Regions from separate parts of the Aliinostoc maniaoense genome, predicted to be linked through region 1. Evidence: predicted binding sites of a transcription regulator. Region 1 holds the regulator's gene; the other holds the start of a gene.
The links. The regulator HrcA, encoded in region 1, represses chaperone genes, less so after heat shock. The targets are predictions, from matches to a motif close to TTAGCACTCNNGANTCNNGAGTGCTAA.
Positions count from the first base shown of each region.

Region 1 (16,016 bases):
CCTACAAATATGCCTAATAATAATAAGAAAATCCGCAGATTATATTTCATATTGCTTACCTATGGACGCGAGTAGTAATAACTGTTAAATGGCAAAATTTCCCTCTACACAAAAGCTATAAGTTCTTTTGTGTGAAATCTTACCTTTTGAGGTTATTAATTGATACTCATTGAAAGTGAACTATTCCAGAAAATTAAGGACTAAAGTCCTAACTACGAGCCTTTAATGGTAGTTCAATTTGAGATGGTTCTTGTGAGAGTGTAACTGTTTCTTGGAGAGGAGGACGCACACACAAATAAATCAACGCGCCAAAGAGGGGAATTACAGCGAATAACCAGAACCATTGCTGATTGTTCCAATTGCGACGCGCCATATCATCACCCAATAATACTGGAAATAATAGACAAAGTAGGCAGAAATCTAAACTCATGACATGGATAAAGCGGCTAGTTTGCCATTGTTGGGCAAAATTAGTCCAATCACCTGTACTTACACCATAGATTACTAGAATTGCTGCTGCTACGGTGAGAAAAATACCAGTAAGGCGAGAGTCTAGCAATTTAATCAAGGCGTTCTTTTTGCCAGTAAATTGGGGATTTGGTTGTCGTAAAGCTAAATAAGGTAAGAGTGCAAATGCACCGACACCAAAAGACGCAGCCGCAAACGGCCAAGCTGGTATTTTTTGCCCTCTCCCGTCAGTAAATAACACTGCACTGTAAACCATAGGCCAAATGCCCATGAGGTTAAATAAGGCTATGACTAAGGGATTTATACCTTGCCACTGACCGATAGACAAGTTTTTGATTAACTCAAAAGTATCGGGATTATCAGGCGGTGCGAAGATAAAAGCATAAACGATGAACCCTAACCACAGCACCCCAAAGGCAATTTTTTTGACCATGATTTATGTAATTAACTCAAAGCTTCTGAGAGGTAATCAGCAGCCGCAGCCACAACTGCGATCGCATTTTCGTAATCTAGGCGTGTCGGCCCTAAAACTCCCACACTCCCTAACGGAACTGCACCCCGGCGATAGGTGGACGAAATCAAAGTACAAGTCTGAATTGGTTCGAGGGGGTTTTCTGTGCCAATTCGGACTGTGACTTTTGGTTTGGTGATTTCTTCTTCTGGTTCTTCAAAGATTAGTGGCCAAAGCTGTTCCTGTTCTTCTTCCAGTAGGTGGAGAATTGTCTGCACTTGCTGGAGTTGGGAAAATTCCGGCTGACGCAAAACTTCCGCCACACCCCGCACCATAATCTGAGTAGCCGTTGGTGCAACAGTCCGCCGCGCCAATTCAGCTACAGAATTAGTCAAAAATTCGCCATACAATTGAAATTCCCGATCTAACTCACTCCAATCTAAATTGCTAATTTCTAGCAGACTTTGACCCCGCAAATGGCTATTGAGGAAATTAGAAACAATCTGCAACTCCCGATCAATTACTTCTGCATCGGGTTTGGTTTCTGTTCTGCTTGGGGGTAAATCCATCAGCTTGGAATGGGTTTCATAAGCATCCGTCACCAAAATTAGCATGATACGTCCAGCTTCTATCTGCATCAATTGCAGATGTCGCACGGTTGCTGTATTATTTTGCGGCATCGTAATCAAGCTAATACACCCACTCAAGCTAGCTAAAATCTGCGCTGCGCCTTGTAGGAGGATTTCCATACTCCAATCTTCCCATTGCAGACGCTGTTGTAAAGCCAGTTCTACATTCTTCGCTAAAGAATCTGTGCGCGTAGCATCTTGTAGAGAGGGTGTAATGAACTGGTCAACATAAATGCGATAACCTGAGTCAGACGGTACTCTGCCGGCGGAGGTATGTGGCTGGTAGAGTAACCCAGACTTTTCCAGGACACCCATTACATTACGAATGGTAGCTGAACTCACGCCCAGGTCATACTCATCGACCAAAGCTTTTGAACCCACCGGTTCGGCCGTAGCTATGTAATGACGTACCGTTGCCCAAAGTATATGCTGCTGTCGATTTGTCAACTGGACTTGCATAGGATATGTTTGTGGGAAAGCAGATTTTAATCAGGTTTTAAAAAAACTTTTGAAATTGAATGTAAAAAAAATTTAAAATTGGCTAATTTAATTAGCGAAATATTTACTTCTATTTTAGTAGCTAACGTGAAAGTATTCAGGTGCTATTTGGTCTAGCACACTTCTAGCTCAAAAAGCTTTAATTCAAACTAAATATTGATATTTTTCAGTATTATTCTATAGATTAATCAAGCAAATTGTATTTTTGGATACGTATTTTTTCGGTTATTGGGCATGGGGCATGGGGCATGGGGAATTGGGAATTGGGCATAGGGAATTGGGCATGGGGTAGACAAGGTAGACAAGGTAGACAAGGTAGAATTTATTTCCCCCCTACACCCTTACACCCCTACACCCCTACACCCTCACACCCTTCAATACTGCGGAATAGAACGATCAACCACGATAGAATAGGCATCAATCCCGCCGGCAATATTTTTTACGTTCGTAAAGCCTTGAGCTAGTAACCACTGACACATTTGGGCAGAACGCATACCGTGATGACATAGCACCAGGGTTTCGGCATCAGGATTGAACATAGCGGGGATTTCCTGTGACCACTGAGTAAATTCACTTAGTGGAAGGTTCACAAAACCTGGAATTTTTGCCAGTGCTAATTCTTGGGGTTCACGTACATCTATTAACTGAATATTTGCATCATTAGTAGCTAGACGTTGTGCGAGTTCTTCTACACTAATTTGAGTAATGGGTTGACCTGAAATATTCCCTGTCATGTCGTTTTATTTAACAATCCTATATTATTCATGTTGACAGAAAACGTGGGGATTGGGGACTGGGGAGGCAGGGGAGCAGGGAGCAGGGGGTGTAGGGGTGTAGGGGTGTAGGGGGAAATAAATTCTACCTTGTCTACCTTGTCCACCTTGTCTACCCCATGCCCCATGCCCCATGCCCCATGCCCCATGCCCCATGCCCCATGCCCAATTCCCAATTCCCAATTCTGTAAACCTTCGTGCTAGATAGGTCTATTGTGAATACACAACGTTCATTTTCTGGTTTTATCGTAGCTGGTGCGATCGCATTGGTGATAGCAGCGATCGCAGCTGGTTACTGGTTTTTTACTAAAACTCCAGTCAGTTTGATTGCTTCTAGTTCTACTTCTGAGTCTGGTGCTGCTATCTTTGTGTCTAAACTTGCACCTGTTACAGTATCTTTACTGGTAAATCCTGACCGTTTACAGGCTTGGGAAAGTTCGGGGGAATTATCTAAAATTAAAACTGGTTTATTAGCCAATACTGGTCTAGATTATCGCCAAGATATTCAACCCTGGCTAGGAAATGAAATTACTCTGGCTGTCACTACCCAAGATATTGATCGTGATCCTGAAAATGGTCAGCAATCAGGCTATTTAATGGCTCTAGCTACAGAAAAACCAGAAGCCAGCCGGGAGTTTGTCGATTTATTATTCTCCAAGCGGGTGTTAGCGGGAGCAAATCTGGCTACGGAGGAGTATAACGGTGCTAGGTTGATTTATGATGACGCACAACCCCAGCAAGAACCTCTAGCGGGTACGGTGGTGGATAACTTTGTCTTATTTGCCAATGATGTTCGAGTGCTGCGGGATGCAATTAATAATGTGCAAGCACCTGACTTAAATTTGACTAGTTCTCCCCGATACCAAAAAGCTATGGAACAATTGCCAAAGGGTGCTGTGGCGGTGACTTTCTTTAATCTCCCCACTTTGGCGCAATGGCAAGGTTTAGAACTACCAGAACCGATTTACGATAGTCAAGTTATTGCTCTGACGTTAAACCCCAAGGGTGTGTTAGCAGAAACTAGTTTTCTCGCTACCTCTGAAGTTACGCCAGTATCTTCCCCATTGTCCCAACCTGTAGGGGCATTGCAATACATTCCCCCATCCGCAGGTGTGGTGATTGCTGGTTCTCATTTAGATCATTTGGGTGACAGCGATTTAGACAAACTCTGGACACAAGCTAAAACAGCCATCTCCGGTTCAGGAACAGATGTAATTTCCCGGTTAGAACAACCTTTATTAGCGATTCAAAAAGCTTGGGGGATGAACTTGGGAGAGGATGTATTTAGCTGGGTGCAAGGGGAATATGCACTGGGATTAATTGCCCGTGGTGGTAAAACTGCGCCTGGTTGGGTGTTTGTGGTGGAAAAACAAGATAGTATTGCAGATGGAATTACACGTTTAGATGCGATCGCTTCTTCCCAAGGACTCAACACTAATTCTCTGCGTTTGGATCAGCAAAAAGTCACCGCCTGGACAGAATTAATCGCCAACACTAAAAAATCTGCGGAGCAAACTCAACCCTCATTTACTGTAGAAGCTAAGGTTAAGGGTATACATACAACATTAGGAAATTACGAAGTCTTTACCTCTGATTTAGAAACAATTAACGAAGTTTTTACCAATCAGAGTGACTCTATCCTCAAAAACCGTGACTTTCAAAACAGTCTAGCGGTGATTCCTGAACCCAATCAAGGTTATGTGTATCTTGACTGGAATAAAAGTCACAATTTGTTAGAGCGGCAGTTACCTATTCTTAAGCTGTTGGAAGTGCTTGGTAAACCGTTTTTTAATCAACTGCGATCGCTTACTTTTAGCAGTTATGGTAGTGACACAGAAACGCTCAAAGGTGCGGTTTTCCTAGAACTCAATCCCTAGAAACTATAGCTCAGATGATGCAAATAACCGCGAACTAGCATCAATACATGATTAGTTCCGCATCATAATTTAAATTTACAATTTCTTTAAAAAAATTCAATGTGGCACATGAAAATGTGTCACATTTTTATAGAATTTCAGCGAAAATTTTTAACTAAAATATGTATATACATATATTGTTATAAAAGCATATTTTCCAGGTTAATATGAAAAACCATCCTTCCAGGCTAAATTTAGGTGGTGCATGGCTGTCAGCTTTATTAGCAGCTGTCATTGCTACTCCTGTAATTGCACAAACACCTAATTTCGGGACATTAAAACTATCACCGGGGTTTAGTCCAGCACAGGGAAAAATAAGCGGTTATACTGGCGGATCTTATTCTTTGTCAACAATTACTAAACGCGATCGCAATCGTAATCTCTGTGTTGGCTTCGCTGATCCCAATCCTGATTACATCATGGTTTTAGAAAAAGATTTTTCCCGTTTGCAAATCTTAGTGAATAGTAGAGATAACGATACAACTTTAGTCGTTAAAGGGCTAGACGATAAAACAATTCGTTGCGGTGATGATACTGGTAAGAGTAAGGACGCTAGTATTGATGATTTGCAATGGAAAGCAGGAACTTATCACGTTTGGGTGGGTGTATTCCAACCAGGCGTTAAGTACAATTACACTTTAACAGTGCAGGAAAAATAGGGGTTTAACGAGGTAGGATATCATCAAGCCGTAGTTGCAGATTTGGTAAGATAGCAGAAGCGATCGCTTCACCTAGACGGTATTGCTGTTGATAGTAGTCATCACCACGCAACTGGCAAACTGTGAAAGTTGGTTGTTTGGGTCTACCAATAAAAGCAACTCCGCCGATTCCTCGATAATCAACAATCCAGTATTCCGGGATGCCTAAAAGCGCGTATTCTTCAACTTTACGAGCGTAATCGGTTTCCCAGTTCGTACTTACAACCTCGACCACTAGTTTAACCGAGCGACCGAGGGTAATTACTGGTTCTTGCTCCCAAAGGGGTTCGCTGGATAGAACAGTTTCATCTAGGACGATAATATCTGGTCTACGCGCAGTCATAGCATCAGCAAAGGGACGAATCAGACAAGTCCTCGGAATAAACCAAGGCAGTTGTGCGTTGGTAATAGCAATACCGATTTTAGTTGCTAGTTTGCCGCTAACGGTTTCGTGGGGGCCTGTGGGTTCCATATCTATTAATTCTCCGTCAGCCAATTCATAGCGGGGATTGTTGCCATATTCAGCCACAAAATCCTCAAAGCTGAAAAGTTTTGATGGTGTATGAGTCATCGGAGTGGTATCTAAGCCATACTGACAGCTAATAACTGTTCTGACATATCAAAATTAGATGTGACATTCTGCACATCGTCTAAACTCTCTAGAGTATCAATTAATTTGAGGAGCGATCGCGCTTGATCGGGTTCTGTCACCTCTATATTATTACTAGGAATCCAGCGCAATTCTACCTCAGGGACTGTAAAACCTTGCTGTTTAAGAGTTTGGTTGAGGGTTTCTAAATTCGCTACCTCAGTAAATACCTCGGCTGTTTCTTCCTCACTCATTTCGTAAGACTCCGCGCCACCTTCTAAGGATGCTTCTAATAACTTGTCTTCATCCACCACACCTTGAACTACACACACCCCCTTTTGGTTAAACATCCAGCTAACACAGCCAGTTTCACCCAAATTTCCGCCATTTTTACTAAAAGCTACCCGCAAATCAGCCGCCGTGCGATTGCGATTATCGGTGAGAGCTTCAATTAAGATAGCTACACCACCAGGGCCGTATCCTTCATATCGAATTTCTTCTAAGGTATTATTATCGCCGCTAAATGTACCCGCACCTTTAGCGATCGCTCTTTCAATATTGTCATTAGGAATACCCGCAATCTTAGCTTTCTCAATTGCTGTACGTAGCTGAAAATTCCCTGCTGGGTCTGGGATACCGTTCCTTGCAGCTACGATAATTGCTCTCGATAGCTGTGTAAAAGTTTTCCCTTTTTTGGCATCAACTACTGCCTTCTGGCGTTTAATATTTGCCCATTTACTATGACCTGCCATAACCTAAAATTATTTCTGCACTCTCCAATAGACTAGGATATATATATCCTCTCTCCAAATGCAAAGGCAAGATTAAGGATTGGGGACAGGGAATTGGGTACTAGTCAAAAAATCAGCCTTCAGGGTCTTGGCTTTGTCCCCATATGGGCGTAGTCTTTTTGTACAGAATTACGTTAGCGTAGCGGGGCGGAGCATCGTTACGAATTACGAACTACGAATTACGAATTACTCTCCTATGCGGTTTTCTTCCACTCCCCACAAATCCAAAGTCAAAAGCAAAAAGTTGCAGTCTAGTCTGCGTCGTTTACTGTTGTTACTCTTAGTAACAATATTAACTGTAAGCGGATGCCAGACTATACGGTCTGGAGTGGAAGGAAGTCAAGTTACTCAGATCACTTTTTGGCATGGAGTCAACCCGCCACCAAACCGGGATGTGTTGCAAAAGCTGGTAGATAAATTTAATCAAACACACCCAAATATTCATGTAGAGTCACTGTATGTAGGACAGCAAGACCAGCAAATGCCGAAAATTTTAGCGGCTGTTGTCGGTAACGCCCCACCTGATTTATTGTGGTTTAACCCCACTATCACAGGTCAATTAGTAGAACTAGGTGCGTTGATTCCCATAGATGAGATGTTGTCTAAATCACCAGTTAAAGATGACATCGACCCGGCTCTTTATTCCTCTATGGAGTATCAAGGCAAACTTTGGTCAGTACCTTTTGCTACTAATAATGTTGGCATTTTTTACCGTCCGAGTTTATTTCAAGCCGCAGGTATTACCACAACACCGCGCACTTGGGAGGAGTTTCGCCAAGTTGCTAAAAAATTAACTCGTGATATTAACGGTGATGGCGAAGTAGACCAGTATGGAATGTTTCTACCTTTAGGGAAAGGGGAATTTACAGTCTTTACGTGGCTACCGTTTATGTGGAGTAGTGGCGGTAAATTGGTGCGTGGTGATGTCAGCAATGCAGCAGGTGTAATGTTGCAAGATAATCAAGGGGCGATCGCAGCTTTACAATTTTGGCGTAATCTAGTCCAAGATGGTTCGACAATGCTATCTAGTCCAGAACGGGGTTACGAGACAGACCCCCTACTTTCAGGAAGAGTAGCAATGCAAATCAATGGCCCTTGGAATTTAGGACAACTGCAAACAACAGACGTTGATTTTGGTGTATTTCCCCTACCTGTGAATCAAAATCCAGCTACTAGTATTGGTGGCGAGAATTTATTCTTTTTTAAGACTACACCGCAACGTCAAAAAGCTGCTTTTACCTTTGCTGAATATACGATGAGTGAAGAATTTCAAACAGAAATAGCACTAGCAGCCGGCTATTTACCGATTAATTTAAAATCTCGGACTAGTGAAAAATATCAAGAGTTTGTGCAGAGATTACCACAGGTAAAAGTATTTTTAGAACAGGCACAATATGGGCGGAGTCGTCCTATTTTTCCTGGTTATAATCGGATTTCAGATAGCATAGGTCGAGCCGTAGAAGCTGTTGTATTAGAGAAAAGTTCCCCAGAAGTAGCATTAAAAACTAGTCAGCAACGCTTGGATTTAATTTTTAAGTGAACTACCTACTTTGAACGCAATCGACGGTAATTTTAGTTCAGAATTACTCTAGGAATCCGATTTGATTTCTGAAAAATTCTAAGTATATGTAGGGTGTGTTATACCATTTCACGAAATTATTGATACAAATCATTTCTCTTGCTCCCCCTGCCTCCCTTACTTCCCCTCCGAAGTTCCGCCGCTCGGACTTCTCTCTGCTTCCCCTGCTTGCCTAAATGTATCCAATCTTAAGGTGAAACGGTATTAGGCGTAAGCCGTAACGCACCACAGGAATTGGTGCTAGGTGTTGTACTCTCGCTGCTAACACAACGGCAATATTGCAGGAGGAAAATCCACACTGCAATTTGCCTCCCCTACGTATCTGTTCAATAATCAAGCACGATTGCTATACATTAAAAATATGCTGATGCACCCTACATTTTGAATATTTTTTCTCTGGAACTTAGAGATTTACGGATAAATCTTCTGCTGTAATTAGTGTTAACTGGGAATTATCTAACTTATGGAGATCATGGACAATTCTATTAGCTTGTTGTTCAATACTGCGTTCAAATAAGGCACGAGCAAAACGTCCATTGCCAAAATTTTTGTCTCGGTTGACATATGCTAATTCAAAAGTAGCTTGTAAGATAATATTTGCTGAAGGATCGAGATTATATCCGTTATCGTGGCAGAATTTCTTGAAAATTAACAACAACTCTTGAGGCGTGTAGTGATCAAGATAAAATAAGCGGTGCAGACGGGATTTAAAGCCTGGATTGGAATCTAGTAAACGATCCATTTCTTCAGTATAACCAGCTATGACCACTGCCAAGCGATCGCGCTGATCTTCCATGCGTTTAATTAATATCTGCAATGCTTCCTTGCCATAATCATTAGGGCTATCTTCAGGTGCAAGGGCATGAGCTTCATCAATAAACAATACACCATCTAAGGCTTGCTGCACAGCATTTTCCACCCTCAGCGCAGTTTGTCCAATATACCCGCTTACAATCCCCGCACGATCAGTTTCCACAACGTGTCCCCGTTCCAGAAATCCTAATTGTTTATATAATCGTCCGACTAACCGGGCAATAGTAGTTTTACCTGTCCCTGGTGGGCCATATAACATTAAGTGTAGGGAAGTATCTACAGTTTTCAGTCCCCGCTTTTGTCGTTCCGTTTGGACTTTGAGGTAATTAGCTAGGGAAAAAAGTTGCTGCTTGGTGCGCTCATGTCCAACCAACGCTTTTAAATCGGCAAACACTTCCTCTAGACTATCGTGATCAGGTGGCTCATGCTCGACAAAGGTAGCTTTGGTTTCATATCGAGAATCATAAACCTCTAGATTCCCTTCACTAATATCTTTTTCTGTATCAGGCGCGCTCACCATCAGACTGTGAACCTTCATTTTAATTTTGTCGTGGATGACAAAACCAAAATTGCGCCCGGGGACATCCATTAACTTATCGGCGGGGAATTTATCTACTAGGGTACTGTTAATATAAAACTCGACAAATTGACCTACACGACAAATTTCTAGTAAATTAACAGCATTACCGCGTTGAATGCGATCGCAGCGTTTCCAATCTGTGTAGTTGACAAAGCTACCATTTTTCACCTTAGCGATACGGTAACAAGCATTACCAGAAATCACAAACTCAAAGAAATTGCGATCGTCTAATAGTCCCCAAACAAACCCATATCCATGATCATCTACACCAGCAGCTTTTTCTAAGACTATATGAATATGAAAATCCGTTCTATCATAAAAAAACTCCGCCGAGTTCCACGATAGCCAATAAGCATCACCTGCACGTTTGTGGTCAAATACATAGTGACCCACTTCCATGTAAAGGCTGCACTCTGAGCTATCCCGTGTTACCCAGCTACAACGATTATCTTGAAAGTGTTCCTCAAAAATTAGCATTGCGTTCCTCTGTAGCTCTGTGTGTAGAATCAGCTGCTAACTATATTCATTCTAAACACGCCTCAACAGACTGACTTAATTGCTAATATCCACAAATCTTTCTACCACAAGCACTTCAGCCCCTAGATTAAATTTTCTTCATTGAGATAGTTGACAGTTGATTAGAGTCAACACCTTCCTTGTCCCTGACAGGTGTAGGGGTGTAGGGGTGTAGGGGTGTAGGGGTGTAGGGGTAGGCTGTTGACTCTGTACCTTTTTTGGGATTTTGTCCATGCAAAAAATGTGCGTAGTTACGATGGCTGAAACTGTGTTTTGAGAAGGCTTTGAGGCACAAATTAAACATCGCGTACAAAATTACTAAAAACCGCCCAAATTTCAACAAAGTCAACAGCCTAGTGTAGGGGTGGAGAGGAAAGAAATTCTCCCTTGTCTCCCTTGTCTACCTTGTCTCCCCCTGCTCCCTGCTCCCTGACCCCTGCTCCCTGCCCCCTGCCTCCTTCCCCTGCCCCCTGCCCCCTGCCCCCTAAATTCCCCATAACTGCATTAACATAAATGCTAACGCTGCACTACCTATAGGAACGGTCAAATTGTCAACACCTAAAAATGAAAAAGCTTCTAAGCTGGTGGCGACTAATGCAACTGCTAGCGATACTGTCCAAGTTTGCCAAATATTGCCGAATACACCCAATAAAATTAGGCTACAGACGATATAACTCAGCACAGCCATAGTTAAAGAGCCTTCCCAGCTTTTTTGCGCTCCTAAAACTTTATACTTGTGTGTACCAAAGCGTTGACCAACTAACGCTGCGAGTCCATCACCCCAACACATAATCATCATGCCAATTGCTGCATACTGGGGTTGATTTACATACCAGAACCAACCGACTAAAACCCCTACACTAGCCGCATAAAAAAATGTCCCTAGGCTTTGTCTTCCTACGCTATTGATACCAGGAAGAATTGGAAAAATGTAGGATAACAGAGTCACAACACTGGCTATAACTGAAGCACCAATGCCGATGCTGGCAGGAATATTTAACCACCAAGCGATTAAAATAACATGACCAGCACCAATATGAACTATTTTACGGATGATTTCGGGATCACTGGTAGCAAAGCGACTTACTAAACCAGCGATCGCTAAAATAAAAAATACCCAAGCTGCAACAATAGTAATTTGCAGCCATACAGGTGGGGTTAAGATGAAATCAGGAAATTGATTTAACAAAGCTCCTACAAGATAGAAAACATTTTATCCTTGTTACCAATTTATAAGATTTGGGCGACAGTAATGAAGCAATTATTTATTTGGTTAATTCAAGGCTACAGAATATTTATCTCTCCCCTATTTCCTCCCACTTGTCGCTTTCAGCCAACTTGTTCCATGTATGCTATCGAAGCCATAGAAAGATTTGGCATATTTCGCGGCGGTTGGATGGCTACCAGGCGGATTTTGCGTTGTCATCCCTTCCACCCCGGTGGTTATGATCCTGTACCGGAGAAGGAGGTGACTGGGGAGTAGTTCTAGGCAGGGGGCAGAGGGAGCAGGGAGCAGGGGGAGCAGGGGGAGAAAAATACAATGCCCACTCACTACTCATTACTCATTACTCATTACTCATTACTCATTACTCATTACTTACTGCGACGCACAAAGGGTAATAGGTCTTGTAGAATTGTTTCGTGATAGTGTTCTTGGGGATAGTGTCCGACGTTGTTGAGTTTAATTACTTCTGCGTCCGGTACAGACTTGGCAAAAGTTTCTGCTACATCTATGGGCAACCAAGGATCAATCATTCCCCATTGAATTAAAATTGGTTGTTGCCATTGTTGAAAGCCTGATGTAATTTCTGTCATGGCTGCTGGTAGTTGCAAATTGCGAATTGTCGCTAATAATGCACGTCCAACGGCGGAAGTTTTCAAATATGGTTGGCGATAAATATCTAAATCTTTGTCTTCGATGCGATAACGACTACCACCTTCTAAAGTGCGGTCAATTAATAGGGGGTCTTGTGTCATCATATCACCGACAAAAGGCCAACCCATTTGTTGTAATTTCCAAGGTAATTTGGCATCCGAAGAAATGGGTGTATTTAAAATGGCAATGTTAGCAATTTTTTCAGGATTTCTTAAAGCATATTGCAGGCCAACAGAACCTAAGAAACCTTGCACAACTAAAGAAAAACGCTCTAATTCTAAGGCTGCAATTAACCCTGATAATGCTTTAATATAAGCATCGGGAGTGTAGGGAAACTCATATTTTTCCGGTTTCGCAGAAAATCCAGAACCAATCCAATCTGGTGCGATCGCTCTTGTTCCTTGGTTGGCTAAAGCTGGTATAATATTTCGCCAACTATAACTTTGTGATGGGATTCCATGCAGTAAAACTACAGGTAATAAGTCACTTTCTCCAATTGGTGTAGCTTCCCGATAAAACCATTCTAAAGAATCTACTATTATTTTATTTTCTGTGATCGACACGCTCTTTTCCTATCAGTTTGATATGGAAAATCTTACCATTGCAGTGATCACAGTAATTATCCTGACGTGTCTAAAGTCTACAGCAATTGACAAGTCCATGAATTTATGGTACATAAGTACTATAAAGCTTGGTAAAATTGATGAAGCTAGCTAAAGTAGACTTGAGTAGCTTAATTGCGATCGCTCATACTGACGGATATTTACAGTTATTGCTTGATAGAGGCGATGAATTGGAGTTTCTAGAGATTCCTGCACCAATTGAAGCTTTTGAAGGATTGCAAGAACTGAGTGATATTGTTGCAGAAACGGCTTTACCTTCTGCATCCGAACCCATCGCCATGTTACCAGTTAGCTCATCAATGGCCAATGCTGTTGGCTACTGTAGTGAAGAACAAGTATTACAACTTGAGTTTCAAAATGGTGCAATCTACCAATATTCAGGCGTAGAACCAGAAACTTGGCAAGATTTACAATCAGCTGACTCAATAGGTAGATTTTACAACCAAAATATCAAAGGTCAATATGATTGCGATCGCCCCTATCTCACAGATAACTACTCTGACCTTGAATAATTCAAGTTTGTAGTTAAGACTTTAATTCTTCCTTTTCGTCAAATTAATATTAAAAAATATTACAAAAATGAGAGACTTGTAAATCAAATAACATTACTTTTGGCTTTAATTACTTAACTCAATAACTCCTTCTCATTGAACCTAATTTTCAAAACCATTGCCAGAGAACCTTCTTACTGATTGAGTGACAATTGATTTGCAATATTGTCTTTTCAGCGAGCTTATTGAGAAAAATCAAAAGTCATGTTTCTGAAGACATTATTCCTACGTCAGCAATGTCATCAAATCATAACTTAATTGTCAATAACTCGAAATATATCAATGAGTACCTCAAACTATTTTTTTGATGCGGAGGTAACAAAAAAATATCAAATCTACTATTTCATTAAGCGCGTAGTTGAGTCTGCATTAATTTGTTTTCAGCTAACGCTAATTTGAGGAAATATTTTCCTCAAATAATATTTTTCGTGTGAGGATAAAAAGACCAATGATACAACTCAAAAATCGAAATATTCAGGATTTATTGACTGAAATCACTGCTGAAGAGTCTGCTAATCTGAATGGTGGTCAATCTGAACAAAATCAGCAAGGTCAGCAAGCTAACTTTAATCAGCAGAGATATCTACAAGCCTTGGGTATTGCTTATCTCAGCCCCCCAGGTACTAATCAAATCACAGACAAAGAAGCATTGATGGCTCAATATCAAGGATGGGAAGACTAGATACAGCACTTTTGAAGTAAGTGATGTACACCATGAGTAATCAGTAATAAGTAATAAGTAAATTTCTTACTCATTATTCATTACTCATTTACTCATTAGTTTTTCAATCAGTTTCGTTAACTGTTGATGCTTATTAGATTTAAATACAGTTCAGATAGGTAATATATTTATTTTTACTGAACTGTATTCTTATATTAATTAAAAGTACAGGCGATCGCTAATTCTGCGTGTTGTAAGAATATCTTTTTATCTAGCATCTCTACATCATACTGTGGTGTACTTGCTAATAACTTTTCAATTCTATTTCTAGCCGCTACCACTACAGATTCAGCCAAACTACCTTGATTTAAAGCTTCAGCAAAATCAGCAGCAATTTGATAAGTGCGTTCCATCGATGATGAATGAATATTGCGTGAAACAATAAATAAATCGCATCCCGCATTAAATGCACGCGCCACTGTTCCCTGTTGCATAAACATATCAGATACAGCTTTCATATCTAAGTCATCAGATACAACCACATCTCCAAATCCCAATTCTTCCCGCAGGATATTTTTGAGAATAGCTGCTGAGAGAGTCGCAGGCCAATCAGGGTCGATTTGGGGAAAGAGAATGTGCGCCGTCATCATAATCGGGATTTGCGCCTCAATCAAAGCTTGAAAGGGTATCAATTCCCGTTGGCGTAAATCTTCAACAGTGAGATTAAGAACTGGTAATTCTAAATGGGAATCTTTACTAGTGTCGCCATGTCCCGGAAAATGCTTGGCAGAACCGACAATTCCCGATGCTTTGAGTCCCTGATAATATTCACAGACAGCTTCCGCCGTAGTTGCGGGAGTGTTACTAAAGGCGCGAAATCCAATAATCGGATTTTGGGGATTAGAATAAATATCCGCGACAGGAGACCAAGATAAATTAATGCCCAAGGATTTTAATTCTATACCTGTAGCTTTGGCTACTTCTTGAGAATGCGATCGCAACAACACCGCATGGGGAAATCTGGTGATTGGTAAAGGTGTCCGCACAACCCGTCCACCTTCATGATCTAAAGTAAAAAACATCAAATCACGTTCCGTATATTCCCTAATTTGCTGGTGCAACTCTCGAAAACTTTGCAACCACACCTCATAAGGAACACCATCTAGGAAATTTTTCGCAAAGAATATCACCCCTACCGGTTTTAATTCACCGAGAGCGCGCTTATCTTCATCACTTAAAGTAGTACCAGAAACACCGAGAATCAGGTGATGTCCAAAACTTGCTAGCCGTTGGGAAGCCGACATAATCAGTTACCTGCAACCATTTCAGCACCTATGGTACACCCTCCTCAGAAAAATAGGGGTGTAGGGGTGTAGGGGTGCAGGGGTGTAGGGGTGTAGGGGTGCAGGGGTGTAGGGGGAGACAAGGGAGACAAGGAGAGAAGTCTGAGCGGAGGTTTCCTCCGATCAGAACTTCGGGGAGACAAGGGAGAAATATTTACGCCAATGCCCAATTCCCAATGCCCCATGCCCAATTCCCCATGCCCAATTCCCAATCCCCAATCCCTTTTTTCTGCCAAATGTAACAGATTGCAACGTATAATGAGAACGACAAAACAATTAAGAAATATTGAAAAACAGTAGGTTTAAATGCGAGTAGCGATCGCGGGTGCTGGTTTAGCAGGACTTTCCTGCGCGAAATATCTCACAGACGCAGGTCACACTCCCATTGTCTTGGAAAGCCGGGACGTATTGGGTGGTCTTGTCGCGGCGTGGAAAGACTCAGACGGCGACTGGTATGAAACTGGATTACACGCCTTCTTCGGTGCATACCCCAATATGCTCCAGTTACTTAAGGAGTTAGGTATTGAAGACCGACTCCAATGGAAAGAACATACACTGATTTTTAATCAACCGGATAAGCCGGGAACATACTCCCGCTTTGATGTTCCTGATATTCCTGCTCCTTTCAACGTCATTGCGTCCATTCTCCGTAACAACGATA
Region 1 covers NZ_CP187952.1:5,320,944-5,336,959, reverse strand. Annotated here, with positions in the region: gene ACPZ3T_RS23300 (hypothetical protein) at 1-50, opposite strand, end outside; gene ACPZ3T_RS23295 (DUF2834 domain-containing protein) at 209-901, opposite strand; gene hrcA (heat-inducible transcriptional repressor HrcA) at 913-2,007, opposite strand; gene ACPZ3T_RS23285 (hypothetical protein) at 2,235-2,360, opposite strand; gene ACPZ3T_RS23280 (rhodanese-like domain-containing protein) at 2,421-2,780, opposite strand; gene ACPZ3T_RS23275 (DUF3352 domain-containing protein) at 3,035-4,696, shown strand; gene ACPZ3T_RS23270 (hypothetical protein) at 4,903-5,394, shown strand; gene ACPZ3T_RS23265 (Uma2 family endonuclease) at 5,399-6,004, opposite strand; gene ACPZ3T_RS23260 (YebC/PmpR family DNA-binding transcriptional regulator) at 6,016-6,774, opposite strand; gene ACPZ3T_RS23255 (ABC transporter substrate-binding protein) at 7,010-8,353, shown strand; gene ACPZ3T_RS23250 (AAA family ATPase) at 8,796-10,262, opposite strand; gene ACPZ3T_RS23245 (hypothetical protein) at 10,390-10,605, opposite strand; gene ACPZ3T_RS23240 (hypothetical protein) at 10,655-10,798, opposite strand; gene ACPZ3T_RS23235 (diacylglycerol/polyprenol kinase family protein) at 10,786-11,490, opposite strand; gene yidD (membrane protein insertion efficiency factor YidD) at 11,554-11,784, shown strand; gene ACPZ3T_RS23225 (alpha/beta fold hydrolase) at 11,895-12,740, opposite strand; gene ACPZ3T_RS23220 (KTSC domain-containing protein) at 12,881-13,312, shown strand; gene ACPZ3T_RS23215 (hypothetical protein) at 13,800-14,033, shown strand; gene ACPZ3T_RS23210 (glycoside hydrolase family 3 N-terminal domain-containing protein) at 14,228-15,316, opposite strand; gene ACPZ3T_RS23205 (hypothetical protein) at 15,391-15,597, shown strand; gene pds (15-cis-phytoene desaturase) at 15,662-16,016, shown strand, end outside.

Region 2 (16,016 bases), 900 kb from region 1:
CATTGCCGATTCCACTTTTCAAGTAAATACTCTCTGGTTTCGTAACCTGCTAACGTCCCTTGCTGATATTCCTTGCCTTCAATTTCAGGATTACGCATTAACTGCATATCAAACTTGACTAATTCGGTGCTAATAGCTGTGATTGGTGCAAATTTACGTAATCTGTTTACCCATGTTTCAACATTGTGAACCCGACTCATCAGGCTAGGTGCTAACCATCCTTGGGGTCTAGTTCTGTTGAGAAATCTTGACTTTCTGTAACGGGTTTTGCGATTTCTTCTGCCACGTCTTAATTGTCTTCTTGAGGTAAGAGCATCTCTAATAGCAAAGCCTCTATGTTTTAATTCAGCAGCAAAAACTACTTCTCCTGTTGAATCGTTAACTAATGCAATCCCTGTGGTTTTAGCACCAGGGTCTAGTTTTAATCGCAGTGGTTGTACTGGCGATGACTGTGATTCTTTAAGAATAATAGTGAACGGAAAGCGGCGATAAATAACTGCTTTTTTGCTCCTTAATAATTGTCTTGCTTGTGCTGAATGTATTGGGTTTAGCGGTATGCGGTTTGTATCAATTACAAAAACTTTGCACATAAAGTGCCTCCTTGCGGGTAATGTTAGCTTCGCCAATGTTAGTGGTCGGTAACTATCCAAATTGCACTTCCTTAACCGTTGTACAGATGTTTAACAATTTGGTTCTAGAGCAGGGAACTAGCTACGCATTCCCTGGTAGGTCTTAAACTCTTGCCACTAACGTAGTCAGTTAAGACTTAGGCTGGTCAGATGGGCTTTTTCAAGCCCCCGCCTTTAGGCGTGGGGTTTCTGACCAGAATCAACAGCGATCGCTCAACCTCAGTCATATCTTATTCAATTAAACCTTCACTTTCAGCAAATTTACGTAAACGTGGCAGACATTGACGTTGATAAAAACTGCTTAAGGTAGGAATTGCTAGCCCAAATTCCGCAGATAATTCTTTCCAACTCACTTCAGGCGGTAAACGTTTGAGAATTAACACCTGACAGTTAACCTCTGGACGACCTTTAACGTGAGTATTCCTTAATTCTCCAGTAGCATCAGTATTTACCCAAGTTTCTAACTCATCTAAAATTGGTCGTGGTTCAGGAGTAGCAGCCAAATTGTCTACAGGGTCAATAACGTCACCACTCTCACCTGATTTAGACTGACGCACCCACAAGGGAATAGTTGTGGCTTGTTGTTTATTTTGGTTGATATAAAAATCTTGTAATCTGCGTTTTAAGTAAGCATTTAACCAAGTCACAACAGTCCCGTAGGTAGGATCATATTTTTGCCCTGTGAGTCCTTCGCAAATGTTACGACAGAAATATAACCAAGTTTGCTGTAGTGCATCTTGATAGTAAGGGGTATTTTCTCGCCAAAGTTTCTTGGAACTGAGGCGAATAATTTGGGTGAGCAGCTTCTGACGTTGCGGACTACCAGGAGGATGTCCACAGACTTGGGAAACTAAGTTACGTAGCTGTTCATCAAATTCAACCATGATCACAAAGAAGAAAAAGGCAAGAGGTTATAAGGATGAGCAAGAATATATTATTACTACGAGTCGTCATCCTCAAATAATTTCTGTTGCCTAAGATTTCTATGGATAATTGCTCTTGCGGAGCAGGATTTATCGCGTCTTTACATGACTTGTTTAGACTTATTAAAGTGTATTGGAACATATCAACTCTCTACAAACATTGGGAATTTCAAAAAACCTAATTACGAATTACGCCTGATGTGAATTAGGAAAACCATCTATCCAATCAATAGTAGGGGCGGGTTAACAAACATCATTCATGATTAACTTTTGATCTCGGTGAACCCGCCCCTACAAATATCTAGGTATTCGCAAGATTTAAAATGACATTAGACGTGAATTACAAACATGACTTATGCAAGTCTCACAATCGATGGTTGGTGCGCGACACTATCAGTCTAATGACTACGTTCAAATACTTTCAGAGCCTCACACAATAGCAATAAAGCGGGAGGAAAATCCACACCGCTTTTTGCCTCCCCTACATGAAAAATCTACCGCCAGGGAAACCAAGAAAACAAACTCTCCCACCAAGAACTGCTGAGATTACCCACACTCAACTGCATTTTGCGCCGAATATCTTGGATGTTCCAGTTAGTGAGTTTGGCGAGGGTTTGGGCTTCTTGTTCAAAACGTTTGGGTAAAGAGCGTCTGTATTGTTTACCAGCTTGACATTTTACTTCCCCAGTGAAAGGATGTTGTAAAACATATCGCCCTTGGAAAGATTCCCGGTTAGAAGTGTCTTGAAATATCAAGTCTTCGGGGAACTTGTCACGGGTATAGCGGACGTGCAAACGAGAGATAAAAACGTTACTAGTAGGAAAGCGACCGCGAAATTGCGGGGGTCTAGGTGCGGTGCTGGGGGAGTCACTATCTAACCAAAACACACCAGCTTGCTTGAGTTCATCCTGTGTTAACGGTTCAGCCGCACAGGGATCGCAATTACTCATATCCCAGGCATATTCTAAAAAGGCGACTCTTTTACCTTCCTTGGTGTAAGCAGTTTGAAATGTAGATTTGTAAAAATCGCCAAACTCCTCTTTGATAAATATGGGAATGTTGACATTAGAGGGAACTTTCACAGTCCGGTAGTTGGTAATTTCAGCTTGTCCCTTGGGTGAGAGGACATAGACAATTAAATCTTGCTCAGTTGTAGCGTTAATCATCCCCAAGCGAATCGGTAACATAAACTTGGGTGATTGGTAAGAGATTTGTAGAGGACGCAGAAACTCGTAACCAGATTTTTCAAATTTATCAAGGTTGATTTTGGCAACAAAAAACTTCATTAAGGAGCGGATATAGGGTTTAAGTAAACGTCTTGCACCTCTAGGGATTTTATAACCATTACGGTTGAGCCAAGTTTCTAAACCACCAGACTCCTTAGCACTCAAAACCACAATATCGTATTCACCCACATTAAAACGCGCTTCCACAGTTACACCCAAACTGCGATCGCCTCTTGCACTTTGTGCTTCATTCACTACAGCTGAAGGTGCTGCTAAAAATACATTCCCTCTGCGTGCATAGGGAGTGCAGGGATCTTCATCAAAATATTCTACTAGACGCGGTGCGCTAAAAGCGTCCAATCGTTCAATAATCTTGGGGTTAGCAACACGCACCTGCTCTTTTTGGATGACCGTAGGTACAGGGACAACCATTGCAAAATCTTTGACTTGTCCTTGGTAATCATTAGCCATCGTCAAAACAGTGCGATCGCCATCTCTAGCAATCACCACCTGAGAAGCTTTGTTATATAGTTTAGTATCAGCTTTCGCTACATAAAACCCGCAAAAAGCCCAAGCTGTAGGTGCAAAGCACAATACAGACATGATTATTGATAACAACGGAATAATCAATCGGAATTGCTGCATTTTATACCTCATATGTAAAGTAATGAGTAATGAGTAATGAGTAGTGAGTAATGAGTATGGAGTGGACACATTGTCTACCTTGTCTACCTTGTCTCCCTTGTCTTCCCCTGCCCCTACACCCCTAAACCCCTACACCCCCACACCCCCACACCCCTACACCCCTACACCCTTACTCCTCACTGCCTCTAACCAATCAAAACGCGGGGCTGCACAGATCACATCAAATAAGATGGTTAACGGTGCAAACATAAACAATGCCCAAAAAACGGCTGTGGGAATAAAGAAATAATTTCGCAGTACAAAAGTAACAATGGCAATGCACACTGCCCAAATCACACGCCCAAACCTGGCGTTAGGAATTGACCGAGGATCTGTCACCATAAACAAAGCAAACAGTAACAAAGATCCACTCATTAACCGATGCCAGTAAACATCCCAAGTCCAGCCCAACCAAAGATTACGCATGGCTTCTAATAGGGAGTAAGCAGCCAAAAAAGCGGCTGTAGTGTCCCAACGACCAATTCGTTGCAAAATCATCCCTCCAGCCCCAGCAAATAACAGCGCATACCACCAATCTTCACCCCACTGCCCTGGAGAAACCCAAGCATCAGCAGTGAAAACCAAGGCAACAATGATGCCAAAATTAGCTGGATTAAAGAAATGTTTGTGGTTAACTTGCAAACAAAACTTACTAGCGATCGCACTAGCTGCCGCCAAAGCCATCGTTGTCCAATGATCAGCCCGTAACAAGAGGCTAAGTCCCAAAGCAGTAATCAAAGCACTGCGGATATTTAGATGATTCGAGACTGGAGACTGGGGATTGGGATACAAAGAATCTTCCTCCCCCTGCTCCCTGCCCCCTGCCCCCTGCCTCATTACCGATGACAAAAAGCACTGTGTTAAAAGACAAGTGGCGATCGCTACTGCAATGAATTGTGGTCGCAGAGTCCAATCCCTTGTTCCAATACCCAAAACTAGGAACAAGCCGAGAAATAGAATTTGATAATCCCGTATATCTTTGAGCAACATTAACTCTTTATTCAGGGATTCCCCGTATAATTTTTCTCAATTTAAACGAGTTCAACCGCAAAATATGTTACCGTTACAGATTTTGTAACAAAAAAACCCTCAAACCTCCGCGCCCCTCCGCGTTAACCTCCGCGCTCCTCTGCGTTTCAAAATCAAACCTTCCCCAACCTTAACTAATCCATTAGACAGACTAATAGAGCCAAGATATCGCCTCGTTAGTCAGAGGACATTTCATCTTCAACTTCTTAAAATCGAACCACAATAGAAAAATCAAATTACGAATTACGAATTACGAACTACGAATTACCCCAGCCATGCTATTCAAAGACCGCACAGCCGCAGGCCAAGTTTTAGCCAGTAAGTTAACAGATTATGTTAACTGCCCAGATGTGCTGGTTTTAGCCCTACCTAGAGGTGGCGTTCCCGTCGCCTTTGAAATTGCTCAAGCTTTAAATGCTCCCTTGGATGTGGTAGTAGTACGCAAACTTGGTTTACCCGATAATCCAGAACTAGCTATGGGAGCATTAGCCTCCGGTGGTGTCCGCATCATCAACCAACAAATTGTCAATGAAATCAACATTCCCGATGAAGTCATTGCTAGAGTTGCAGCCCAAGAACAACGGGAACTAGAAAGACGGGAAAATATGTATCGGGACGATGAGCCTTTTCCCGAATTAACAGGACGTAAAGTTATCTTAGTTGACGACGGTTTAGCCACTGGTGCAACCATGTCGGCGGCTGTAATTGCTGTCAGACACAAGAATCCCCAAGAAATTGTTATAGCCGTCCCCGTTGCTGCACCGGAGACATACCAACAATTACAGCCCAAAGTAGACAAAATGGTCTGTATCGCCACACCCAGCCAATTTTACAGCGTTGGTATGTGGTATGAAGACTTTCCGCAAACTTCCGATGCTCAAGTCCACGAATTGCTCAAAAAATCCCGTCATTTAGTCAACAGTCAATAGTCAATAAGTATTGGCGTAAAATCTCTCCCCCACACCCCTATACCCCTATACCCCTATACCCCTATACCCCTATACCCCTCTATACCCCTACACCCCTACACCCCCACACCCCTATACCCCCACACCCCTAATTAATATGCAAGTACCACTAGAAATTACCTATCGTAACTTAGAAAAAACAGCTGCGATCGATAACCTCATTAAAGAAAAAGTTGCAAAATTAGAGCATATTTGCAGTTATATCAATAGCTGCCATATCGCTGTAGAAAAAATACACGATCGCCCCCGTAGTGGTTCGCCCTATCGTGTCAGAATTGATATTACCGTACCACCAGGGCATGAACTCGTAGCACATAGCAATCCTGGTCAAAGTATCCAGTATGATCCTTTAGATGCCGTGATTAGAGATGCCTTTGATGCAGCCCGTCAGCAATTAGTCAAACTGACTCAAATTCAACAACAAAGCGATCGCGCCCAAAACCAAGAAGCTGCCGCCGAAATCACAGGACTAGTCACCAAACTATTCCGAGATCAAGGATACGGCTTTATCAAAAATCTAGATGGCCAAGAAATTTACTTCCACCGTAACAGCGTTCTCCATCACGACTTTGAACGCCTAGAAATTGGTACAGGTGTCCATTGTGCCATAGAAGAAGGCGAAGAAGGACTACAAGCCAGCACAGTCAAAATTGTAGATAAACCAGGTGTTCGTGCTGGTAAATCCAATCAAACCCTCATTGAACCCCCTTTAGACTGGAGAACTTAAATCAGTTATCAGTTATCAATCATGATTGAATAAATTAATTATGAATAACGAATTTAAACAAACTTCATCTCAACTTTTAGCCGCGATGCTCTCTAATCCTCACATTTATCCCCAAGTCAGTGATGAGGGAGGTTACGGTAAAATGGAACAGCAATTAATTTTAACAGCTGTAGAGATGGCAGAAATTCTCATTCAGCACATTGAAAATGCTCATCCATCAACTCAAAAAGAACTAGAGCAAAAAAATTGATAGGAAAATAGGATTCATATTTGATTTTTGCAAAAGTAAATACCTAGATATTTGTAGGGGCGGGTTAACAAACATTATTAATGATTAACTCTTGATCTTCGTGAACCCGCCCCTACCGAGTTTGATACGCACACCGCATAGGCTATTTACTAGATAGAAGTTTTTGCTAATTCACATTAGGCGTAAATGATATTTTTGAATCCGCCCCTAATACCTACCTCTGTGCATAACCTTGAATATTTTCCGGCTCAAATTGACGCAGTACACGAGTAGCTTCGCGGATTATCCCCTCATTACCATTAATAATAATTAAATATTTACCAGCGTTTAATCGGTTGCGGTAAGACAACGCATCACCACTACCAACTGTTAAACCAACTAATCTACCTACCACCCAAGCACCCAATCCACCAGATACAGCCCCTAACAAACCTGCAATAAAATGATTACCAAATGGTGTAACTTGCGGTAAGATATCGATGTTTGTTAACAAATTAAAAGCATAGCCAGCAATAAAACCAAAGGGTATAAGCCAATAAAAAAGCCGTTTTACCTGTTGACGTGCCGGTGTTTCAGGATTAATCAGACCAAATTCATCAGCACTTTCATAACCCTCACCTAAAATATTAACTTGTGATTTGGATAATCCTTGTTGTTCGAGAGCAGAGTAGGCAGCTTCTGCTGTTGTTTTTTCAGGTAAGACTGCAACAAGATAATTCATACTATTTTTAATTTGTGATGATCAAATTCGTTATGCAGTTAGCAACTGTGTAATATCAATGATTTCAAAATCAAATAAAATTTTAAAACCCAAACACATCAGTTTGAAATTTTGCATTTGTTGCTGAATGAATTTTGCAAAATTGGTGTAAAACAATTATGAATAGGTTTTTATATACTTCATTTACTCTAATATCAAACCTGACTTTTTATGTTATGTGGAAAAGCTAACGTCAAACCTAACCCCCTTCTCTACAAGGTAAGGGGGAATTTGTAGAGACGTTTCATGAAAAGTCTCTACATTAGTAGGGGAGAGGTACTCTAGCGAGTTCGCTCTTAGCGTTCTCGTAGAGTAGCCGCTCCGCGTCTTGGGAGAGGGGTTTTCCAGATACCATCAAAAGTGAGAATATCAAACAGGAAATTATTGTTGATACACCGCTACGTAACTTTCACATATCTATTGTTATGAAATAAATTGGCAATCTCTCAAGCTTGCAGATAATTGCCATAATATCCCACAGTGGTTGTTATACTAATTCCTAATACCACTGCTACTAAGCAAGATAACGATTATATTTTGCGTTTACTTCTAACTAAAGAGAGAAATTAAACACAACTATTCTGACTTTTTGTGCCATTCTCCATTATCACCCTTTTCGTAGTCACGTTTGACTGCACTCCAAGCAACTCGAAAAGCGCGTTCTTCTTCATTGTATTCTTCTTCAGCACTATTAAAAGCTGCTCGAAAAATTTCTTGGGCGTGTTGAGGTAAGTGTTGTTTGACAGAGTTTGGTAAATCTTCAATTTTCTGATAAGGCATCAATTAAACCCCTTTACTGTACTAGTAAAGAGAGTCATGCTACTTTTCGTGGTTAGTGATCAACTAATTAAAGATTTTATCGCGCCTTGATAGTGTTTTCTAGTCTGCTAAGGTACAAATTTATTTGCATCCTTCTGCGTTCATCGTGTTTAATGATTCACTCAGTAAGTTTCAGAGCAAAAATATGAAAAATTTGGTATGCGTCAGTGTGAAAAATGTTAACTATACCAAGAAATTATTCATACTGACGCACCCACGTAACTGATTGACTAATAACTAATCAGCATTGAGAATTTTTGGCACTTTAAAGAAGTCGCCTTCCTGTTCCGGCGCACTATTGAGGATTGTTTCTCTGTCAGGATATGGTTGTAATTCATCCTCTCTAGTCACATTACTAACATCAATAGCCCTTGCTGTTGGAGGTACATTACTAACATCTAACTCACTCAACTGCTCAACATAATCCAGAATACTGCCTAACTGAGTAGTAAATTGTTCCTCTTCTTCTGGAGTCAATTCTAAACGAGCGAGTAGGGCAACTTTATGAACTTGTTCTTGATCAATCATGGTTAATTTCAGCGTCAATAGTTATTAGCTAACAGTCGAAAGTTAATTATTTTTACTCTGCACTTGAGATTAGATACTTCCAGAGCAAAAAATATCCAAAATGTAGGGTGCGTCAGTATGAATAACTTCTGGGTATAGTTCTGACTTTTCACGCTATGTGGAAAAGTTAACGTGAAACCTAACCCCCAACCCCTTCCCTACAAGGGAAGGGGAGCAAGAATCAAAGTAGAGACGTTGCATGCAACGTCTCTACAGTTGCAGGCTACCGTGTACACACATCTTTGTGCTGAGTGCAAAATGTGACTTGATCCCCCCTAGCCCCCCTTAAAAAAGGGGGAACAAGAATCAAAGTCCACGCCACTTGCTACAAGTCGGCAGAGCCGCCCAACGCAGTGGCTCCCCTTTTTAAGGGGGATTTAGGGGGATCAGATGACTTGTGTGTACACCATAGACAGTTGCAGGGGAGAGGTACTCTAACAAGAAGAGCTTCGCTCTATGGAGAGGGGTTTTCCAGATACCCTAAAAAGTTAGGTTATAGTTAGTTTTTCTGAAACTGACGCACCCTACTAACCCCTAAAAGAATACGTCAATTTGCATTCTGCCAGTGGTTTTGAGCCAGTTTTGAGCTTCAATGTAGTTATTGGGGGCCATGCGAATGGCTCTAATCCAATAGTCTGCGGCTTGGTCAAACAGTGCTTCGCCAGCGTCGTTATCTCCAGCTTCCTTCGCTTTTTCGCCTTTGTAGTGATAAATTACCGCAATATTATTTAAAGCTTGGGGTAAGCGAGGATTAAGTTCAATAGCTTGGTGATAGAGTTCTAAAGCTTTGTCATGGTCGCCATTGCTGGCATAGATCAAACCCATATTGTAGAGAATAAAACCGCGATCGCTAGGATCTTCCTCTAGGGTGAGAGCTTCTTCATAGTATTCTAGTGCTTCAGCATACTCACCTTCTGCCTGGGCGGACATCCCATCTCGATAATACACAAATGCTTCTTTAGCTCTTTTGTTAGCTGGCAGTATCTTCAGGATAATATCTGCCATGACAGTAAAAGATTTATCAATAAAGTTATCGTTTTTTTGCGTTCTTGGCATATTTGCCTCTGATTGAGTATTGGGTATTGGGTATTGGGTACAAGTAATTTTTTGCTAGTCCCTAGTTTTCAGTTCTTTCAGATGCTCAATAGTTAATTTAACTGATTTGGGTGATGATTCTGCTCGTCGATGGGGATGATACATTCTCGGCTGTTGTTTTTTGGACTATTGACAAGTTTGCTTACAGGGTAAGCAGTCATGGCTGCGGCTGGATAGGGAGATAATAGGGATTGTAGTGGTTCAGGTGTCTGTAGTTCTGGATCTAGCCATAAATCATAATCTTTAGGGTCAAGAATCACTGGCATACGATCATGGATCGATTGCAATAACTCATTGGCTGCCGTTGTCAAAATTGTACAAGAGATAATTTCTTCTTGAGTGGGTGCAGTCCATTTTTCCCATAACCCTGCAAAAGCAAAGGGTTTTCCGCCTCGGAGACGAAAGTAAAATGGCTGTTTTGTGCCTTGTTGTTTTTGCCATTCATAAAAGCCATCAGCCGCGACTAAACAGCGTCGATGCTTGAAGGCGGAACGAAACGATGGTTTCTGAGCTACAGTCTCCGCTCTGGCGTTAATTAACTTTGCCCCCATGCTAGAATCTTTAGCCCATGAGGGAATTAAACCCCAACGCAACTGCTGCAATTGACGTTTGTTATTTGTAGGACTAGACAAGACGGCTGCAACCATTTGCGTAGGTGCTATGTTATATTGCGGCACTAAATGGGGAACTTCTTGTATTTGGAAAAAATCAGCTAAGGCCTGTTCTGACTGGGTTAAAGTAAATCTTCCACACATAATTTAGTTTTAAGTATTGCATCAAATTAAACATATTGAGAGCAAATTTAAAGAATATTGTTTTTATTTATTCAGATAATTAATAATCTGATAAATAAAGGCATCAAAATCACAAAACATCCTGTTTGTTAGCAATAATTTGGTAAGGTATTGTATTTTAGAGCCTAAATTTGTCACCTATTATCCATCATATTTTCTACATGGAAACATTGCGTTTGTACGATTTTTTACTTTCAGGTAACGGCTATAAGATACGTCTTTTACTAACACAAATGGGTATGCCATTTGAGAGAGTAGAGGTGAATATTTTAAAGGGAGAAAGCCGTACATCAGACTTTTTAAGTAAAAATCCTAACGGCAAAATACCAGTCTTAGAAATTTCTCCAGGAAAATATTTAGCAGAATCGAATGCTATATTATTATACCTGAGCGAAAATACAGAATTTTTACCTTACGATCGCTATTTAAAAGCCCAGGTAATGCAATGGTTATTTTTTGAGCAATACAGTCATGAACCGTATATTGCCACATCAAGATTTTGGATGTCTATTTTAGGGAAAGGACAAGAATATCGCACCGCCCTAGAAGAAAAGCGTGAGCCAGGCTACGCAGCCCTCAAAGTAATGGAAAATCATTTAAGCCAGCATCGCTTTTTTGTCGATGAGCGTTACACAATTGCTGATATCGCTTTATTTGCTTATACTCATGTTGCTGACGAAGGCGGGTTTGATTTAACACAATTTACTGCAATTCAAGCTTGGCTAGAACGAGTTAAAGCCCAACCAGGATATATCAGTATCACCCATGAACCTCAACTCTGCTTTGATTGGTAAATTGAGAATGGGGCATGGGGGAGGTAGCCGTGTGGGCGGGTTTCCCGACTTGAGCGGACTGCCGTCATTGGGCATTGGGCATTGGTAGTAATAAATAAAACTAATGAGATGATTATTCATCAATCTCAATCAATTTTTGTCGTGAAGATAAACCAGACTTAATTCTGATTTGAGATTTTGGCAGATCAAACTTGTCGGCTAGCAGTTTGATTAATTCCTCATTAGCTTTGCCGTCTACTGGTGGAGATTTTAAGTGTACAGTGAGGCTACCATCAGATTCTTCTATAATTTTTTGCTTTTTGGAGTTGGGTTTAACTTTCACCTTCTTTTGCATAACTTAATGTTGTTTAATTTTTGAGCCAAAACCAATCTAGAGGGTATCTGTGAAAAGCTCTTGAACAGGGGAGGCAGTCCGAAGACAAAAAATGTTTAGAGACGTTAAAATTAACGTCTCTAAACTTAACTTTAATTAAAGTAGACCTTGCAACCTTTGTACTAACTGGGGTGCTTGCAGAACACCTTCTATTCGGTCAACTGGTTGACCTTGTTTAAACAACATCAGTGTCGGTAGAGCTTCAATTCTGTACTGAGTTGCTAATTCTTCGTATTTTTCCGTGTCAATTTTGACAATTCGCAAACGGTTTTGTAATTGAGCATTAACTTGCTCTAAAATTGGCCCCATCATCTGACAAGGGCCACACCATTCAGCGTAAAAATCTACTAAAACAGGCACATCAGAATCAGACAGCATCTCGTCAAAACTGTTGAATTGTTTTTTAGTAGCCATGTGACACACACCAATTTTTTATTGATTAAATTCAATCTTAATGTCTGCTTTCCCAGAACGGTGTAACATTATTTTGTTTTTATTGTTGCGAAATGAATTAGCAACTGGGGTCTTCCAATAAAATGAAGGGAGCAGGGAGCAGGGGGAGACAAAAAAAAATTATAAAAATAAATTCGTTAGTTGATTCTCTGCAAGTCTCTTGGGAAAGCAATTTTTACTATCAAATGGCTTTTTGGATTTGCGATTTTAAATTACTGATCAGATGTAGGTACAAATCACCATAAAATCATTAGCGCGGTAATTGAAATTTTAAGGAATCGTTCATTCATGGCTATTGTAACTGAAAATTTAAAAGGGCAAGTAGCAGTTGTTACGGGTGCTTCACGAGGAATTGGCCGGGCGATCGCACTAGAATTAGCGGCTTATGGTGCAACTGTGGTAGTCAACTATGCTAGCTCTAGTGGTGCTGCTGATCAGGTGGTAGCAGAAATTACTAGTAATGGAGGAGAGGCGATCGCACTCCAAGCCGACGTTTCTCAAGCTGATCAGGTCGATGCCCTCATCAATGCTGTCATGGATAAGTTCAAACGCATTGATATCTTAGTCAATAATGCCGGGATCACCCGTGATACTCTACTTTTGCGGATGAAGCCAGAAGATTGGCAAGCAGTAATAGACCTGAATTTAACAGGCGTGTTTTTATGTACTCGTGCCGCCAGTAAAATCATGCTCAAGCAGCGTTCTGGCCGAATTATTAGCATTACCTCTGTGGCTGGACAAATGGGCAATCCAGGTCAGGCAAACTACAGCGCAGCTAAAGCAGGTGTGATTGGCTTTACAAAAACCGTCGCCAAAGAACTCGCATCCCGTGGGATTACCGTTAACGCCGTTGCGCCAGGTTTCATTGCCACAGACATGACTAGCGACCTCAAAGCCGATGAAATTTTGAAATTTATCCCCCTAGGTCGCTACGGTCAACCAGAAGACATTGCTGGGATGGTGCGCTTCCTCGCCGCCGACCCCGCCGCCGCTTACATTACCGGACAAGTGTTTAACGTTGATGGTGGAATGGTGATGTAATTCGTAATGGGCTGCGCCCCGCTACGCTAACGTAATTCGTAATTACAAATTTAATTACGAATTACTTAGGGACTTCCAGAAAATAAATTATCCAATTTCCGAGAAAGAATATTTTGATTTTTCCCCCTGCTCCCTGCTCCCTGCCCCCTGCCCTCCTGCTTACCACAGCGATTGTATATTTTTTTAGTTGGAAGTCCCTTAATTAGTGCGGATTCTTTGCCAGACGGTAAAAGTGAGCAGGATAATGATGCTGCTACAGGTGGTAATAATTACAGCCAAGCTCATGCCTTGGACTCTCATGGCTAACAAGTTACACAATAGGGTAATTGACCAGAGAGTAAGTGCAGCACGGCGTTGGGAAAATCCCCAGGCGAGTAAACGGTGATGTAGGTGGTCTTTACCGGGGGTACTCATCGGGTTTTTGCCTGCTAATAACCGCCGGACAAATACTTGTGTAGTGTCTAACACTGGCAACAACAGGAATAAAACTGAAGGTACGAGGGCATATATAGTATTGCGTTGTAGATTACCTAAAATACTGGTAGCTGCCAACACATAACCAAAAAAGTATGCTCCCGCATCACCCATGATGATCCTTGACGGGTGGAAGTTATGCCGTAAAAACCCTAACGCTGCACCACCCAAGGCAGCTAAAACTAGGGTGGATGCTGCACGGTTGGGAAATTGGGCGCAAACTCCTAGTAAACTCATGGCGGTAATGAAACTAATCCCACCTGCTAACCCATCCATCCCATCCATCAAGTTAACAGCGTTGGTAATCCCAACAATCCACAGCACTGTGAGCAACATTGACAAAATCCAGTCTATAGGCGTACCTAAAGTCACATCAACGCTAATGCCGTTAGCAAAAAGCAATAATGCCGTGATAATTTGCGCCCACAAGCGTACAGAGGGGGGTAATCCGAACTGATCGTCTATAAACCCGACCAAGACTAGAATTGAACCTCCCAGTAAAATAGTCAATACTTGAGCTAATACGTTCTGGAGTTCAATCGGTCGTAATAGGCTAGCTAATACCAGTGCGGCAATTACGCCTGCATAAATAGCTAAACCTCCTGCATTTGGCAAAGGTTCTCGGTTGAGTCTTCTGGCGTTGGGTTGGTCAGCCCAACCCACCCGCAAAGCAAATGTGCGTATTGTGGGAATTAAACGCCACGTTACTAACCAAGCCAAGATAAATGTAAAAACTACTGCCAACCAGCCGGAGCCGCTAGGGTTAGCAATACCAATAGCCCTAAGGGAGTTCTCTAAGTTCAGAATCATCTCCCGATTTAACCATCACTGCCAGTATCCTACATGAGCATCAAGTGTATATTACTCAATTTTTTTTGATTTTCAGACGTGATTTAGGACGTTCAAGTACTTAGCACTCTGAGCCAGTGAGTGCTAAATTGTGTAATGGAAACGCTAGAGAAAGGGAACATGGCAAAAATTATTTCGTTTGATGAAGATTCACGGCGCGCTTTGGAACGGGGTGTAAATGCCCTGGCTGATGCGGTAAAAATTACTTTGGGGCCAAAAGGTCGCAACGTACTTTTAGAAAAAAAATTTGGTATTCCCCAAATTGTCAATGACGGGATCACTGTTGCCAAAGAAATTGAGTTAGAAGATCCTTTAGAAAATACTGGTGCTAGGCTGATTCAAGAGGTAGCATCTAAAACCAAGGATGTAGCTGGTGATGGTACAACCACAGCCACCGTTTTAGTACAAGCCTTGATTAAAGAAGGTTTGAAGAACGTTGCTGCTGGTAGCAATCCTGTAAGCTTGAAGCGCGGTATCGATAAAACTATTGAGGCATTGGTAGCAGAAATTGCTAGCGTTGCCAAACCAGTAGAAGGAAGTGCGATCGCGCAAGTTGCCACTGTCTCAGCAGGTAACGACGAAGAAGTCGGTCAAATGATCGCCGAAGCAATGGAAAAAGTCACCAAAGATGGTGTCATTACCGTTGAAGAATCAAAATCTCTCACCACCGAACTAGAAGTAGTGGAAGGGATGCAGATTGATAGAGGTTACATTTCCCCCTACTTCGTCACCAACAACGACCGGATGACGGTAGAGTTTGAAAACGCCCGCATCCTGATTACCGACAAAAAAATCAACAGCATCCAAGACTTAGTACCTGTACTCGAAAAAGTTGCCCGTTTAGGTCAACCCCTGCTGATTATTGCTGAAGATGTAGAAGGAGATGCCTTAGCAACTTTAGTTGTCAACAAAGCACGGGGTGTATTAGCTGTAGCAGCAATTAAAGCTCCCGGCTTTGGTGAACGCCGCAAAGCACTGTTGCAAGATATTGCTATCCTCACTGATGGCCAAATGATTTCCGAAGAAATCGGCCTCAGCTTAGACACCGCAACTTTGGAAATGTTGGGTACTGCCCGTAAAATCACCATCGACAAAGAAAATACCACCATTGTTGCTGGTAGTTCTGCCAAACCAGAAGTACAAAAACGCATCGGTCAAATTCGTAAACAGTTGGAAGAAACTGATTCCGAATACGATAAAGAAAAACTCCAAGAACGCATTGCTAAACTCGCTGGCGGTGTAGCAGTGATTAAAGTCGGTGCAGCCACCGAAACCGAACTCAAAGACCGCAAGTTACGCATTGAAGACGCACTCAACGCGACCAAAGCGGCTGTAGAAGAAGGTATCGTTCCTGGCGGTGGTACAACCTTAATTCACTTGTCCACCAAGGTAGACGAAATTAAGAACGGCCTGGACGAAGAAGAAAAAATTGGGGCTGACATTATCAAACGTGCCTTAGAAGCACCCTTACGCCAAATCGCTGATAACGCTGGCGCAGAAGGTTCTGTCATCGTTTCCAAAGTCAGAGACAGCGCATTTAACATGGGTTACAACGCCGCTA
Region 2 covers NZ_CP187952.1:6,218,672-6,234,687, reverse strand. Annotated here, with positions in the region: gene iscB (RNA-guided endonuclease IscB) at 1-590, opposite strand, end outside; gene ACPZ3T_RS27370 (sigma-70 family RNA polymerase sigma factor) at 860-1,513, opposite strand; gene ACPZ3T_RS27365 (DUF2330 domain-containing protein) at 2,047-3,423, opposite strand; gene ACPZ3T_RS27360 (RnfABCDGE type electron transport complex subunit D) at 3,577-4,452, opposite strand; gene ACPZ3T_RS27355 (phosphoribosyltransferase) at 4,767-5,420, shown strand; gene ACPZ3T_RS27350 (HPF/RaiA family ribosome-associated protein) at 5,557-6,186, shown strand; gene ACPZ3T_RS27345 (hypothetical protein) at 6,227-6,436, shown strand; gene ACPZ3T_RS27340 (hypothetical protein) at 6,651-7,157, opposite strand; gene ACPZ3T_RS27335 (ChaB family protein) at 7,773-7,976, opposite strand; gene gatC (Asp-tRNA(Asn)/Glu-tRNA(Gln) amidotransferase subunit GatC) at 8,253-8,543, opposite strand; gene ACPZ3T_RS27325 (photosystem I assembly protein Ycf3) at 9,117-9,638, opposite strand; gene ACPZ3T_RS27320 (SOS response-associated peptidase) at 9,731-10,432, opposite strand; gene ACPZ3T_RS27315 (glutathione S-transferase family protein) at 10,633-11,265, shown strand; gene ACPZ3T_RS27310 (DUF167 domain-containing protein) at 11,378-11,599, opposite strand; gene trxA (thioredoxin) at 11,735-12,052, opposite strand; gene fabG (3-oxoacyl-[acyl-carrier-protein] reductase) at 12,380-13,132, shown strand; gene ACPZ3T_RS27295 (MraY family glycosyltransferase) at 13,331-14,410, opposite strand; gene groL (chaperonin GroEL) at 14,576-16,016, shown strand, end outside.
Region 2: the regulator HrcA is predicted to act here: its motif matches at 14,517-14,543, upstream of groL (chaperonin GroEL).